Regions from separate parts of the Brevibacterium otitidis genome, predicted to be linked through region 1. Evidence: riboswitches for the same ligand, from Rfam matches in the RefSeq annotation. Region 1 holds a riboswitch; each other region holds the start of a gene.
What was found. Region 1 has a riboswitch for thiamine pyrophosphate ahead of ACFFN1_RS16075 (ECF transporter S component). Riboswitches for the same ligand answer to the same signal wherever they lie in the genome.
Positions count from the first base shown of each region.

Region 2: linked by a shared signal. The riboswitch ahead of thiM (hydroxyethylthiazole kinase) and the one ahead of ACFFN1_RS16075 (ECF transporter S component) in region 1 are both predicted to bind thiamine pyrophosphate.
Region 3: linked by a shared signal. The riboswitch ahead of thiC (phosphomethylpyrimidine synthase ThiC) and the one ahead of ACFFN1_RS16075 (ECF transporter S component) in region 1 are both predicted to bind thiamine pyrophosphate.
Region 4: linked by a shared signal. The riboswitch ahead of ACFFN1_RS01165 (TenA family protein) and the one ahead of ACFFN1_RS16075 (ECF transporter S component) in region 1 are both predicted to bind thiamine pyrophosphate.

Region 1 is NZ_JBHMAU010000132.1:39,787-43,703, forward strand. Features, by position in the region: gene ACFFN1_RS16065 (hypothetical protein) at 1-908, opposite strand, end outside; gene ACFFN1_RS16070 (DUF4916 domain-containing protein) at 1,009-1,548, shown strand; TPP riboswitch at 1,549-1,654, shown strand; gene ACFFN1_RS16075 (ECF transporter S component) at 1,684-2,325, shown strand; gene ACFFN1_RS16080 (ABC transporter ATP-binding protein) at 2,325-3,809, shown strand; gene ACFFN1_RS16085 (energy-coupling factor transporter transmembrane component T family protein) at 3,806-3,917, shown strand, end outside.
Region 2 is NZ_JBHMAU010000015.1:10,674-14,590, forward strand. Features, by position in the region: gene ACFFN1_RS01270 (family 16 glycosylhydrolase) at 1-2,164, shown strand, start outside; TPP riboswitch at 2,288-2,384, shown strand; gene thiM (hydroxyethylthiazole kinase) at 2,372-3,235, shown strand; gene thiE (thiamine phosphate synthase) at 3,232-3,917, shown strand, end outside.
Region 3 is NZ_JBHMAU010000032.1:28,836-32,752, reverse strand. Features, by position in the region: gene thiC (phosphomethylpyrimidine synthase ThiC) at 1-1,158, opposite strand, end outside; TPP riboswitch at 1,155-1,262, opposite strand; gene chrA (chromate efflux transporter) at 1,341-2,591, shown strand; gene lysX (bifunctional lysylphosphatidylglycerol synthetase/lysine--tRNA ligase LysX) at 2,649-3,917, opposite strand, start outside.
Region 4 is NZ_JBHMAU010000014.1:15,970-19,886, forward strand. Features, by position in the region: gene ACFFN1_RS01160 (peptidoglycan recognition protein family protein) at 1-893, shown strand, start outside; gene ACFFN1_RS01165 (TenA family protein) at 938-1,642, opposite strand; TPP riboswitch at 1,631-1,736, opposite strand; RNA gene ffs (signal recognition particle sRNA small type) at 1,820-1,915, shown strand; gene ACFFN1_RS01175 (L,D-transpeptidase) at 2,271-3,908, shown strand.

The DNA of each region.
Region 1 (3,917 bases):
GTCGAGACGAGGGTGATGAGCGACAGCCGGGCTCCCGGATGCGCCCGGAGCTTGCCGTCGCCGGCATCGGTGAGCACGCCGCCGGAGCGCCAGTCGCCGAGGATCCGCAGCAGGGTCTCAGACGTGCCGGCGAGCACGGCATGGGCGAAGCTCTCCCCGGAGATCGTCTCCGGGGCGTAGCCGAGGAGCCGGAAGAACTCGGCGGTGTGGGCCTTGAGCCGCTCGTCGGTCTCGAGCACAGCGTGGATCTGCTCGGATTCGGGCAGGCTCACCCGCCCGCCGGCACCGAGGTACATCGCCAGGGTCGAGAACAGCGGGATATCGAGGTCACCGGCACCGGTGACCTGGGTGTTGACCTGCTGCCAGTGGTTCGCCGCGGCGAGCGCCCACACGCTGAGCCAGCGGGCGAGCGCCCCAGCCTGCTCGTCACTGAGCTCGATCGCACGGCCGGCAGCCACCGCCTCGGCGACGGGGCCGAACAGTTCAGGCAGACCAACCGTCACCGACTCAGGCCCGGCCTGTTCGAACATGCCGGTCAGCAGCAGCGTCGCCCAGGCCCGCTCGGTCAGCGGCAGCTCAGCCAGCGTCTTGGCGCCACCGGCCTCTTCGAGTCCGGCGAGTTCGGCGACAGCGGCGAGCTCCTCACCGCTCAGCTCGCCGGTCTCGGCGGCCGGGCGCTGCGCGTTCGGACCGGAGGCGACCCAGTGCCAGATCCGCAGCGCGGCGGCCACGACCGACACCTCGGCGATCTGGGCGGCGTCGACGGCCTGGGATTCGGGCTGGTCGATCTGATCCTCGGCGTCCAGGAGGCCGAAGAGGGTCATGGCGATCGGGTGGTAGTGGGCGTTGATCTCGTCGGCGAGATGCTGATCCTGACCGGTGTGCTGCTCGTTCATGTCATCGCTCATGCCCCGAACCTATCGCAGCCCCGGTGGTTCACGCCTCCCGCTCCTGGGGACATGCGCCTGGAGTCTGGCCTGACCAGAGCCCGTGTGGAACCATGGGACTATGACACGCACCGCTTTGGCTTTCGATGAGAACTGGCTCGAACCCGATGAGCTGGCCCGGCTGCGCAGACGCCTGCCGATGGCCTACATCAATGCGGTGCCGGTGCTGCTCGACGACCACGGTGTGCCGGAGAAGGTCGGGCTGCTGTTGCGCACCGGCGATGACGGCTCGCTCGTGCGCGAGGTGATCGGCGGGCGGGTGCGCTTCCACGAGACCCTGCGCGATGCGCTCATGCGCCATGCCGAGAAGGACCTCGGGCCGCTGGCGTTTCCGTCGCTGCCGAGCTCGCTCAACCCGTTCCACGTCGCCGAGTACTTCCCGACCGAGGGCGCCTCCAAGCTTCACGATCCGCGCCAGCATGCGATCGCCCTGTGCTACATCCTGCCGGTGCAGGGTGAGTGCACACCGCGCCAGGATGCGCTCAGCCTCGACTGGCTCACTCCTGACGAAGCACTGCGCGAGGACATCGTGGCGGAGATGAACCACGGACAGGAGCACATCGTCAAAGCCGCCCTGGCGTACATGGGTCTGCTACCGTAGACGCGACGACAGGGGAGCGCTCACGAGGAGCGCTGAGAGTGCACAGTTGCAGACCCTCGAACCTGACGCGGTTCATACCGCCGGAGGAAGTCGAGTCTCTTCACCCCTCCTTGCCTGATTGAAGGAGGATTTGCGATGTCTGACGTCCAGACCCGCCACACCGATTCCGAACCCAACCCCACTCCGGCCGGCGTGCCGGCCACGATGCGCTGGAGGGTCGTCGACATCGTCGTCGCCTCGGTGCTCGCCGTCGCGATCGGCATCGTGTTCTGGGCCTGGTCGAACTCCTGGGAGACGATCAGCGCCCCGTTCCAGGCCCTCTACCCGCCCACCAAGGGCCTGCTGACCGGCGTGTGGGTGCTCGGCGGAGTGCTCGGCGGGCTCATCATCCGCAAGCCCGGCGCGGCACTGTACGTCGAGGTCCTCGCGGCGATCGTCTCGGCGGTGCCGGGCAACTACTTCGGGCTCATGGTCATCGTCACCGGGCTCATCCAGGGCTTCGGCGCTGAGATCATCTTCGCCGCACTGCGCTACCGCCGCTACACCTTCATCGCCACGCTGCTCGCCGGCCTGGGTGCCGGGCTGTCGCTGGCGATCGGCGAGAACATCCTCTACAACGCTGCGTGGACGTTTGAGCACAAGGCGCTCTACACCGTCTTCGCCGGCATCTCCGGCGTGGTCCTGGCCGGCCTCGTGTCGTGGTTCGCACTCAAGGCGATCGCCCGCACCGGTGCGTTGGGCGCCTTCGCCTCCGGACGCAGCGCGCGAGAAGTCTGATGGCAGCCGCGACCCGCGGCGTCGACGTCCTGGCCCGCGGTTTCGGCTGGCGGCACTCCGGCCGCAAGCGCGCCGCCGTCAGCGACATCGACCTGCGCATCGAGGCCGGTGAGCGCGTCCTGCTGCTCGGCTCCTCGGGCGCCGGGAAGTCGACGCTGCTGCATGCGATCGCAGGAGTCCTGCCGGCCGAATCCGGGTACCGGACCGGCGAGCTGCTCGTCGACGGCCGCCCACCGGATCCCACCTCGGGCACCACTGGGCTCGTCCTGCAGGACCCGGACGCGCAGGTGGTGCTCGCCCGGCTCGGCGACGATGTGTGCTTCGGCATGGAGAACACCGGCGTCGACCCGGCCGCGATGCCCGCCCGCGCCCGCAAGGCGCTGGCCACCGTCGGCCTCGACCTGCCGTGGGACCATCCGACCTCAGCACTGTCCGGCGGGCAGAAGCAGCGTCTCGCCCTGGCCGGCGTGCTCGCCATGGCGCCTGGCCTCATGGTCCTCGACGAGCCGACGGCCAACATCGATCCGGCCGCCGTTCCCGAGATGTGCCAGGCGGTTCTCGACGCGCAGGCCGCCTCTGGTGCGACCCTGCTCATCGTCGAACACCGGGTCGACATCTGGGCCGATCACGTCGACCGGATCATCGTGCTCGGCGAGTCCGGGCTGGTCGCCGACGGCTCGCCGGCTGCGGTGCTGCACGACCCGGCGCTGCGCGGCACCCTGGCTGGCGCTGGGGTCTGGCTGCCTGGTGCCGCACTCCCCCAGCCGCGCGTCCCGCGGCCGGCGGGTGCGGTGCTGCTGGAGGCCGAGAAGCTCGCCGTCGCCCGGGCCCGCCGCGGTCCGGTCGCCGTCAGCGACCTGAGCATCGACCTCGCCGAAGGCCAGGCGCTCGCACTCGTCGGGCACAACGGCGCCGGCAAGTCGACGACCGCGCTCACCCTCGGCGGGCTGCTGCCTGCCCGCGCTGGGAGGGTGAGGGCCACGGACCGGCTGCTCGACCTCGGGCGCGGTGCGCCCCGCCGCAGCGACCCGCACCGGTGGCCGGCGGCCGACCTCGTCGCCCGGATCGGCACGGTGTTCCAGGAGCCGGAGCATCAGTTCCTCACCACCACGGTCGCCGATGAGCTGCGACTGGGCCCGCGCCAGGCCGGCTGCCCGCAGGCCGAGACCGAGGCGCGGGTGGCCGAGCTGCTCGAACGCCTCCGGCTGACCCGGCTGGCGCATGCGCATCCGCACACGCTCTCCGGTGGGGAGAAGCGGCGGCTGTCGGTGGCGTGCATGATGGCGACCCGCCCGCCGGTGCTCATCATCGACGAGCCGACCTTCGGCCAGGATGCCAACACGTGGCGGGAGCTTGCGGCGCTCAGCTGCGAGCTGCTCGACGCCGGCACCGCGCTGCTGACCGTCAGCCATGATGCGGAGTTCCTCCAGGCGATCGCCGCTGAGCGGATGCTCTTCGGCCGCGGGCAGGCGGTGCGCGCATGAACGCCGACCTCCTCGTCCCCGTCCTCCGGGAGACCCCGCTCGTGCGCTGCAATCCAGTCGCCAAGCTCGCCGCCGGTGCAGTGCTCGCCATCGCGGTCGTGCTCAGCA
Region 2 (3,917 bases), on a different contig from region 1:
GGGGCCGACGTTCGACGACAACAACCAGACTGTCTACATTCCCTCGGATTACGGCATTCGCTATTACATCGATGTCGATGGGACGAATGTGACGAAGGACGGGTTGCCGTACGCAAAGCCCGGTACTTACACGAAGGATGACGGCATCCGCACGGGGGTTCCGATCACGGTGACCGCGAAGCCGGTGAACCCGAAGGACGTCCTCGACGGGCAGACGGAATGGAAGACGACGCTGCCGGATCGCCCGAAGCTCACGCCGAAGGGCCCGACCTTCAACGACTGGGACAGCACCGTCTACATCCCCTCCGACCGCGGCATCCGCTACTACATCGACGTCGACGGCACGAACGTGACCAAGGACGGGCTGCCGTATGCCAAGCCCGGCCTGTACACGAAGGATGACGGCATTCGCACCGGCGTTCCGATCAAGGTGACGGCGAAGCCGGCGAATCCGAAGGATGAACTCGACGGTGATACCGAGTGGACTCATACGCTTCAGAAGCGACCGGACTCTTCGCTTGCATCCGGCGACGAGTTCGACGATTCCGCGACTCTGCCGAATGAAGGCTGGAAGGTCCTCGACACCAGTTACAAGAAGGATCTGCCGGAGAAGGTCAACACGATCTACACACGCGACAGCGTCTCAGTCAAGGACGGCAGTCTCGAGATCCGCACTGCCCGCCATTGCCTCGACAAAGACCAGAAACCCTCAGCTGAGACCGAGAGCCCGGACGGTGCAGTTTGTCCTGCGGGCAAGAAGACGATGTACACCTCTGGTCGGATCGAAACTGATTACATTTACAATGCTCCGTTTGAGATGGAGATCAGAGCGCGAATGTCGGACGGCAAGATCGATGGAATGCACTTTGCCGGCTGGCTGCTCAACAACCAGCCCTACTGCACCAGCCCCGAGGTGCAGAAATCCGACCTCGGCGAGATCGACACGATGGAAGTGCTGAGTCAGCACGCCCATACGACGAACACGACGCACGTCACGTGCGTCAACACCAACGGCCGCGGCGCCGGAACCAAACGCGACGCCCACCAGCTCGACGGCCAGATCGCCGGAGTGTGGAACACCTACCGCATGACCTGGGACGGCGACGCGGTCCGGTACTACTTCAACGATCAACTCGTGCCCTCCAGCCGTGGCCAGACTCCAGAGACTCGAGGGGAGACCGTCGGCCTGAGTGACGACGACTTCCGCCGTGCGCTCATGGACTATCCGTTCAAGGCGATCATCGACTCGGTCGTCTTCCCCGATGACTACACGTGGGTGCGCCCGGTCGACGACTCGAAGCCGTTCCCGGCTCGCGTCGATCGTGTCGACTACTTCCGCATGAAGCAGCTTGACGACATCTACCCCGGTGGCGCGATCGGCAGCTACTGGAAGAACAACAAGTGGCTCGGAGCCCCTCTATCCGGCGAGGAAGACGCCGGGCCCGACGGTGCGCGGATGCAGAAGTTCGAGAAGGGGGTCGTCTACTGGTCGCGCACAACGGGAGCGCATGGCGTCAAGGGCGGCATCAAGTCGACCTACGACCGTGAGAAGGGTGCGGACGGCTGGCTCGGCCTCCCACGCGGCGAGGAACGAAAACTCGCCCACGGTGGTGCCTCACAGACCTTCGAAGGCGGCCAGATCCACTGGTCGCGGGCAACAGGGGCCCACCCGACGAAGGGGGCGATCCAGAAGTACTGGGCCTCGCAGAAGTGGGAGAACGGCTGGCTCGGATATCCGATCGGCGGTGAGATCCGCAATAAGGATGGCAGCGTCCGCCAGAACTTCCAGGGCGGCACCGTCTACTGGTCTGCCAAGACCGGTGCGCATGGCGTGAAGGGGACCATCAGGTCGACCTATCACAACCTCAAGGGTGCGGATGGCTGGCTCGGCCTGCCGCGCAGCGATGAGCGGCGCTTGCGCCGCGACGGCGGTGCCTACCAGGTATTCGAACACGGCCAGATCCACTGGTCGCGCAAGTCCGGAGCGCACCCGACGAAGGGCGCGATCCAGAAGTACTGGGCCTCCCAGAAGTGGGAGAACGGCTGGCTCGGCTACCCGACCAGCGGGGAGATCCGCAACAAGGACGGCAGCGTCTACCAGAACTTCCAGCACGGACGCGTGACATGGAAGTCCGGCAGGGGCATCACCGTCAAACGCTTCTGATCACCTCCCGCGCCTCCCGGCCGCCTCCAGCACACCCCGTGCCCGAGGCGGCCGTCGCGGTCCACTGCTGCACCGTCACATTCCAGCGCAAACTGGCGTCATCAGCCAGGACTGTTAGAGTGGCGGACAGACATGGGGTGCCCGGCAGGCCGGGCTGAGAACATACCCATCGAACCTGATCTGGATCATGCTGGCGAAGGGATTGTCATGACACAGCAGCACCCATCTGCCCCCGCACAGACGGGGGCCTCGATACCCGATCTCGCAGCGGCTGCCACCGCGGTGCGGGAGTCGAATCCGCTCGTCCAGTGCATCACGAACACTGTCGTGCAGACGCTGAGCGCCAATGCTCTGCTGGCGATCGGCGCCTCACCGGCGATGATCAACCATGAGGCCGACGCCGCCCAGTTCGCCCGCATCTCCGACGGCCTGCTCATCAACTTCGGCACCGCCAGCTCACACAACTTCCTCGCCGCCGACGCCGCCATCACCGCCGCCCGTGAGACCGGCACGCCGTGGGTCCTCGACCCCGTCTCCTACGGCGTCATCGACTACCGCACCACCCGCATCAAGCAGGCCCTGACCTGGCAGCCGACCGCCATCCGCGGCAACGCCTCCGAGATCGCAGCCTTAGCAGGCACCGGCGCCGGCGCCCGCGGCGTCGACTCCACCGACGAGGTCGAAGCTGTCCTCGAGGCTGCGATCCAGCTCTCCCACGCCCTCGGCTCCGTCGTCGCCGTCTCCGGAGAGGTCGACGCGATCGTCCACGCCGGCGAGCAGGTGCGCATCGCCCGGGTTTCCGGCGGTTCGGACTACATGCCGCTCGTCGTCGGCACCGGCTGCTCGCTCGGCGGTGTCGTCGCCGCCTACCTCGGCGCCCTGCCGGCCGACCCGTTCGCCGCTGTCGTCGCCGCCCACGCCCACTATGCGGCCGCCGGCACCCGCGCGGCCGGCACGAGCCGCGGGCCTGGCAGCTTCGCCGTCGAGTTCCTCGACGCCCTGCATTCCGTCACCGCCGCTGACATCGCCGCCGTCGGCGTCAGCTACGACACCGTGGAGGTCGCCGCATGAGCCACGATCGCCTCGCCGGCATCGACACCGCCCTGTACTTCATCACTGACTCCGCCCAGTGCGCCGCGGTCGGCCGCTCGGTGGCCGACACCGTCGCCGAGGCGGTCGCCGGCGGGGCAGGGATGGTCCAGATCCGGGACAAGGACATCACCGACGCGGAGATGTACGACCTGACCTGCGAGGTGCTGCGCACCCTTGATGCGACCCTGGCGCGGGAGCAGCTGGAGAACACCGTGCCGGTGTTCGTCAACGACCGCGTCGCTGTCGTCGAGAAGCTGAACCGTGAAGGCCACCTCGTGCATCTGCACATCGGCCAGGACGACACCTCGATCGCCGAAGCCCGCCAGCGCATCGGCCAGGAGGCCCTGCTCGGGCTCTCGGCCACCACGCCTGACGAGTTCGTCGCCGCCCGCGAGGCCGGCGCCGTCGACCTCCTCGGCGTCGGCCTGGCATTCCCGACGACGACGAAGAAGAACGCCCGCGACGTCCTCGGGCCCGAGAAGATCGGCGCACTCGTCGGTGAGGCCGGCCTGCCGGTGTTCGGCATCGGCGGCATCGACCTGGCCGGTGCTGCCAAGATGCACGGCACCGGCGTCGCCGGCATCTGCGTCGTCTCCGCCATCTGCAAGGCCGCCGACCCGCGCGCGGCCGCTGCTGCGATCAAGGCCGTGTTCCTCACCGG
Region 3 (3,917 bases), on a different contig from region 1:
GTCGTGCTCCCACGCCCGCTGGGTCAGCTCAGCCAGCGTGTCGAGCTCAGCGAACTGCGCGGCATCGTTGGCATCGGCGATCGAACCCGGGCGCAGGCCATCGCCTAAGGAGAAGGCGACGTCGTACTGGGCGAAGATCTCGCACAGCTCATCGAAGTGGGTGTAGAGGAAGTTCTCCTCGTGATGCGCCAGGCACCATCCGGCCATGATCGATCCGCCGCGCGAGACGATCCCGGTGACCCGTTCGGCGGTCAGCGGCACGTAGCGCAGCAGCACACCGGCATGGACGGTCATGTAGTCGACGCCCTGTTCGCACTGTTCGATGACGGTGTCGCGGTAGATCTCCCACGTCAGCTTCTCCGCCTCACCATCGACCTTCTCCAGAGCTTGGTAGATCGGCACGGTGCCGATCGGGATGGGGGAGTTGCGCAGGATCCATTCGCGGGTGGTGTGGATGTCGTTGCCCGTCGAAAGATCCATGAGCGTATCGGCGCCCCACTTGGCCGCCCAGTTGAGCTTGGCGACCTCCTCGCTGATCGAGCTGGTGACAGCGGAGTTGCCGATGTTGGCGTTGATCTTGACGAGGAACTTCCGCCCGATGATCATGGGCTCGGACTCCGGGTGGTTGATGTTGGCCGGGATGATCGCCCGGCCGGCGGCGACTTCGCTTCTGACGAGTTCGACGTCGCATTGTTCGCGCAGTGCGACGAAGCGCATCTCGGGGGTGATGACACCGGTGCGTGCGTAGTGCATCTGCGTCACCCGCTTGCCGGGCTTGGCCCGCCGAGGTGTGGGCACCCGGCCCTGCCACTGCTGGGAGGGCCGGCCGCGGCGGACTGCCGCCCGGCCGTCATCGGCGAGCTTCCTGCCGCGGCCCGTGTGCTCTTCGGAGTCCCCACGGGCGGCGATCCACTCCGCACGCCACGGTGCCAGTCCCTCCTCGGGCACGCTGCCGGGTCCCATCGTCCGGTAGACCTGGACCGGGGGATTGGCCCGTTGGCCGGGCGAGTCGTCGAGGTGGATCTCAGTGACGGGCACGCGGATGCCGTGCGCAGCATCCTCAACCCACCCGAGGCGGTGCTTGTGGTGCTGCTCGGAGCGCGGCTGGTCAGCAGCGGTCTCGGAGGCGTGCGTGTTCTCAGGGGGGAATGCAGACAACGATGTCCCTCACTTCCTACGTCGGTATTAACCGAATCAGGTTCAGCGGTCCCGGACGCCGTGTCCGGTCTCAGCCTCACTGTGAGGCTCCCGCGTGGTCAGCTCAATCTATATCACATCTGATCAGAGAGGTGGAGCCGTCGTTCGCCTCCTGTTCACCTGTCTGTCGTTGAATGGCAGGCATGCTGCCTTCCGCCTCCTCGCCTGAGCGCCCGCCTGCCGCTGCACCCGCCAGCCGCGGCTCCGTTGCCGAGGTGTTCTGGATCTTCCTGCGGCTGGGGCTCACCTCCTTCGGCGGTCCGGTCGCCCACCTCGGGTACTTCCGTGAGGCCTTCGTCGAGCGCCGCAGCTGGCTCAGCGACCGCGCTTATGCCGATCTCGTCGCGCTGTGCCAGTTCCTGCCGGGCCCGGCCTCCAGCCAGGTCGGTATGGCGCTGGGCCTCAAGCGCGCCCGCTTCGCCGGCATGCTCGCCGCCTGGGTCGCGTTCACCCTGCCCTCGGCGCTTGCGCTGGCGGCCTTCGGCTTCGGCATCCATGCCCTCGGCGACCTCGGCGACGCCGGCTGGCTCACCGGACTCAAGGTCGCAGCCGTTGCCGTCGTCGCGCATGCGGTGCTCGGCATGGCGCGCTCGCTGACTCCCGACGCACCGCGGGCGAGCATCGCGGTCGCCGCCCTGGCCATCGCCCTGCTGGTGCCCACCGCATGGGCGCAGGTCGCTGCGATCGTGCTCGCCGGCATCATCGGGTTGGTGTGGCTGCGTCCGGCCGTGCCCGAGGCGGCAGACGCCTCAGACGGGCAGGGGCACCTGTTCCGGGTGCGTGTGCCGATGCCGGCGGCCGCCGGCAGCCTCATCCTCTTCGCCGTCCTGCTCATCGGGCTGCCAGTCATCGCGCGGCTCACCGGCAGCGATGCGCTGCAGCTGGCCGATGTGTTCTACCGTGCCGGCGCGCTCGTGTTCGGCGGCGGGCACGTCGTGCTGCCGCTGCTGCAGGCCGAGCTCGTGCCCACCGGGATCGTCTCGAACGACGCCTTCCTCGCCGGGTACGGTGCCGCCCAGGCAGTGCCCGGCCCGCTGTTCACCTTCGCCGCCTACCTCGGCACGGTGAGCACCACCTCGGCTACGGGAGCGGTGGGCGCGGCGATCGCGCTGGGCGCGGTATTCCTGCCGGCAGCGCTGCTCGTCATCGGCACCCTGCCGCTGTGGCAGAGGCTTGCCGCGCACCGGCTGGCTCGCCGGGCGCTGAGCGGCGTCAACGCCGGCGTGGTCGGGATCCTCGCTGCCGCGCTGTACCAGCCGGTCTTCACCACCGGCATCACCTCTGCGCTGACACTCGTCATCGGAGCTGCCGCCTTCGTCGCGCTGAGCGCGTGGAAGGCTCCGGCCTGGGCCGTTGTCATCGCCGCCGGACTGCTCGGCGTCTTCGTCCTCTGAACCGCCGGGCGCAGTGGGGGCTGAACCGCCGGGCTCCTCGGGGCTGCAGCGCCGGGCTCAGCGGCGGGGACGCACGAACGGGAAAGTCAGCACCTCTCGGATCGTGGTGTTCGTCATGAGCATGACGAGCCGATCCATGCCGATTCCGAGCCCGCCTGCCGGCGGCATCCCCGCCTCGAGCGCGGCGAGGAAGTCCTCATCGACCTCCATCGCCTCGGCGTCGCCGTGGGCGGCCTTCCACGACTGCTCGGTCAGCCGGCGCCGCTGCTCGATCGGATCGGCCAGCTCGGAGTAGGCGGTGCCGACCTCCATGCCGTTGATGACGAGATCCCAGCGCTCGACCAGTCCCGGTTTCGACCGGTGCGGGCCGGTCAGCGGCGAGGTCTCGGCGGGGAAATCGCAGTAGAAGGTCGGCGTGACGGTCTCCGCCTCGACGAGCTCGCCATAGAGCTCCTCGATGATCGCACCGGGCCCCATCGTCTGCGTCAGGGCGATGCCGTGATCGCGGGCGAGCTCCATGAGGATCTCCATGTCCGTGTCCAGTGAGATCGGTGCGGCCAGCCGCTGGGAGAGCGCTTCGCACACCGGCACCAGCGGCCAGTCCCCGGAGATGTCGGTCAGCTCCCGGGCCGGTGCTCCGGAGTCGTCGAGGTCGCCGGTGAGCAGCGGCAGCTGAGGGCTGCCGTGGATCGTCGTGGCCACAGTCTGGATGAGTTGCTGCGTCAGCCGCGCCATATCGACATAGTCGGAGAACGGCAGATACGCCTCCAGGGAGGTGAACTCCGGGTTGTGCGTGGCATCGGCGCCTTCGTTGCGGAAGTTGCGCGACAGTTCGAAGATCGGGCCCGAACCGGCCACGAGCAGCCGCTTGAGGTAGAGCTCCGGGGCGATGCGCAGCGTCAGCGGCGTCGAATAGGCGTTGATGTAGGTGTGGAACGGCCGGGCGGTCGCCCCGCCGTGGACCGTGTTGAGTACCGGGGTCTCGACCTCGGCGAAGCCGCGCTCGGTCAGCACCCGGCGGGTGGTCGCCATCACCTGCGACCGCGTTTCGAGCAGGCGCAGCGCTGCCGGGTTGACGAGCAGATCGAGAGATCGGTGCCGGGCCCGGAACTCCGCATTGCCGATGCCCCCGAACGGGATCGGCACAAGCGCCTTGGCCGCCGGCGTCAGCCCGGTGGCGAGGACCGACGGGGTGCCGGTGCGTGAGCGCCCCCGCCGGCCGGTGACCACGACGATGTCACCGGTGTCGAGAGCATCGGTGAGTGCCGCGAAGTCACCGTCGAGGCTGTCGCGCTCGAGCACCACCTGCACGTTCGCGTCACGGTC
Region 4 (3,917 bases), on a different contig from region 1:
CCGTGGAGTCGAACATCTCGGTGACCGAGGACGAGCAGCCCGCTCCCGAGGCGCCGGAGATCACCGAGGTGCCCGGCACCGGCCAGGCGGGCGCCTCGGCGAGGACCGCCTCGGGCGCGGCGACGATGGCCTACGCACCTGGTGAGGCCGCGACGCAGACCGTCGGCAAGGACGAGAAGAAGGACGTCAAGAAGCCGGAGATCCGCACCCGCAAGGACTGGGGTGCGGCCAAGCCGGCGGAGAAGCCTGACGAGACGAAGAAGGTGCAGGCCGCCGTCGTCCATCACACCAGCGGATCGAATGACTATTCGGCTGAGGACGTGCCGGCGATCCTGCGCGGCATCCAGCACTACCACCAGCAGGGCCGCGGCTGGGATGACATCGGCTACAACATGCTCGCCGACAAGTACGGACGGCTCTGGGAGGGCCGCGGCGGCGGGCTGGAGAAGAACACCGTGGGCGCCCATGTCATGGGCTACAACGAGGGCACCTTCGGCATCTCCGTCATGGGCACCTACAACAAGGAGGCCCCGCCGCAGAAGACGATCGACGCCGTCAATCATGCGATCGCCTGGAAGCTGTCGCTGTCCGGTGTCGGCGGTGATGCAAAGACGAAGCTGAAGGACCGCGAGATCAGCACGGTCTCCGGCCACCGCGACCTCGGCTCCACCGACTGCCCTGGAGATGCGTTCTACGCGAAGCTGCCGCAGATGCGCAAGGACATCGCCGAGATCCAGAAGAACGGCGGTCCGGTCGCGAAGGACGAGGAGAAGAAGGACAAGAAGTCGGACGACAAGCCCAAGGGCGAGTCGAAGGACGGCACGTCCGAGGACGGCAAGAAGGAGGAGGCGGACAGCGGTCTGCAGCCTGGAGCCGCCGACCGCAGCGCCTGAGCGGCGCACAGGTTCGGAGGAGCCGGCCGCGGTCACACGGCTCGTCAGTCCGCGTGGCCTTCGTAGGTGACGTCGAAGAAGTCGAGCTCCAGCGCTACGGCACGCTCCCAGCGGGCGGTGAGCTCCGCGGCTCGCCCGGCGGCCTCGGCGGCCGGCCACACGCGGTTGAGCTCATCGACGAGGAACTGGCACCACGAGGCGAAGGCCTCACCGCGGTGCAGCTCGATCCACTCGGAGTGCACATAGCGCTCTGGCAGCTCGGCATCGCGCTCACCCCAGTCGAGGTAGAGCCACTCGGCGATGACAAGCATCACGAGCAGATCGGCATACTCAGCCTGCGCGACCGCGTCGTACATCTCGGACTGGAAGCCGGCAGCCGCGCGCGAGAGCTCCGGGTCCCGCCACTGCTCCTCAGGCACGCCCAGCTGCGTGAAGGCCTGCTGGAAGTAGCCGTCCTCATCGGCGGCGAGCATGCCCAGCTGGGCGGCGAAGCGCAGCTTGGACTCCAGCCGGTCGGCATGGGCCACGCAGCCGCCGAGCATCGAGAGGAAGGCGTCGAAGAACTGGTAGTCCTGCACGAGGTAGCCAGCCAGCACGCCGTCGTCGATGCTGCCGGCGAACAGTTCGTCCACGAAGCGGTGACCGACCGCAGCATCCCACTGCGCGGCAGAGCGTCCGAGCCGCAGCCGGCCGACTGGTGAGTCGGGGGCGACGGTGAGCGTCGTCTGAATAGGATTCGTCGATGTCATGTGATCTCCCTCCGCCGGTATCACCCGGATCAGGTTCGTAGGGTCTGCATCTGCACTCTCAGCGCCCACCTCGGGCGCTCCCCTGTCAACACCCTCACTGTAGCCCATCTCCCGCGCCCGAGGCGGTGGCCGGCTCCGGCGTTTTTGGTTCGGTTCGCCGCCTGGACTAGACTGTTATGCGGCTCCCCGTGCGGCGTCATCTTGTGAACTCCCCCAGGGCCGGAAGGCAGCAAGGGTAAGCGAGCTCTGGCGGGTGCGCGGGGAGTCCTTCTTTCCCCTCTGTCTTTCCCCCATGCGGGGGCTCAACCGCTGCCTCGGCAGGGGCTCGGTGACAGCTCTCCGAACCCGCGATTTCGGCTTGTGCGCGCCGATCCGCGCGCCGCGCGGCCGCCTGCCGAAGAACCGCTATCACAATTGCGCAACATCGCTAACAGTTGTTAGCGCTGGTCACCGCCTACATTCCCCGAGATGACGCGGATCGGCTGGCCCGTTTGTGCTCTAGCTGTTATATCGTGCGCCCTATATTTGAGCTGTCCTTCTGATTCGTGTCCGCGCTCGCAGGTCCGCAGATCACGATCACCTGCCGCCGATGGAGGCCGCAGGCAGCTGGAATGAGAAAGGTTCAACCGTGCTTCGTCGTCATCCCCTCGCCGTCGGCTTCGCCATTGCGCTGTCAGCCACTCTCGCTGCCTGCAGCTCCCCCACCGAGACGGAGCGCGGGTCCGCGGAGACGCCCAGCCAGGCCCCGGATCCCGCTCCCGAGGTGTCAGTCTCGGCTGTCGAGGATCCCGACGCTGACGACGCGGCCGCCGACGAGGGCTCCGATGACGCGACCGATGCCGCTGCCGGCGGGGATGCCGCCAGCGCCTCGGGCACCGATCTTGAGATCTCGCCGACGGGTCATTTCGCCCTCACCGTCACCGGTGGCGAGTTCGCCGAGGTGACCGTCACCGATGCCGATCACCCCGAGGTCACCGTCGCCGGCACCTTCGATGACGGTTCCGATGCCGACAGCGGCGACGACAATGGTGACGGCACCGATGGCGACTCTGATGCCGGGGACGCAGAGACAGGCGACCCCGATGCCGAGGAAACGGAATCCGACGAGGCGCCGGCCACCTCGGGCGCGGACGCCGAAGCACAGGCCGGCGGCAGCACCGCCGACAGCACCGAAGACGCCGGCGACGCGGCAGAAGGCGACGCGACTGACGGCGACGCGACTGACGGCGACGCGACTGACGGCGACGCGGCTGAAGGCGACGCGGCTGACGACGCCACCGACGAAGCTGACGACGACGATGCCTCCGATGAGGGCGACGACTCCTCCGGATCCGCCGAGCCGCAGGGCACGCGGTGGGTCTCCGACTACGGTCTGGCGGGCAGCGCCACCTACGAGTGGACGGCGAAGACGATCGCGCCCGACGGCGGCGAGCACGAGGCCTCGGGCACCATCACGACGACCGAACCGCAGGGCCGTTCGGCGCGGGTGTTCACCGTCATCGGCGACGATCAGGAGGTCGGCGTGGCCGCCCCGATCATCGTGAACATCGGTGCCACTGTGCCGGAGTCGCACCGCGATGAGATCGAGCACCGGCTCTCCGTCGAGGTCACCGACGAGGACGGCAAGGAGATCGACGTCGAAGGCTCGTGGGGCTGGCTCTACGACACCGACGGGATCTCGCGCGTGCACTACCGGCCCAAGGAGTTCTGGCCGGAGCACTCCAAGGTCAAGGTGCAGATGGCGCTTGAGGACGTGCCGTTCTCCGACACCCGCTTCGGCGAGAAGGACGTCTCGCTGGACTTCTCGATCGGCCGCGAGCAGACGACGACCGCCGATGCCAAGACGCACCGGATGGTGGTGACCCGCGGTGACGAGACGGTCATGGACTTCCCGGCTTCGCTCGGCGCTCCGCGCTCCCCGTCGTACAACGGCACGCACATCGTCATGTCGAAGGCGGCGAACTACACGATGACCTCGGAGCGCTGGGGCTATTCGACCCCGGTGCGCTGGGCGGTGCGCATCCACAACAACGGCGAATTCATCCACGGTGCGCCGTGGTCGGCCGGCTCGCAGGGCTCGGCGAACGTCTCCCACGGCTGCATCAACCTCACGAATGAACGCGCCAAGGAGTACTACGACACCGCGATCTACGGCGACCCGGTCATCGTGCAGGGATCCTCGGTCTCGCTGTCGACGGATGCCTCCGACGTCTCCGACTGGGTCTACGACTGGGAGGACTGGAAGGAGCTCTCCGCACTCGACTGAGCGGTCTCT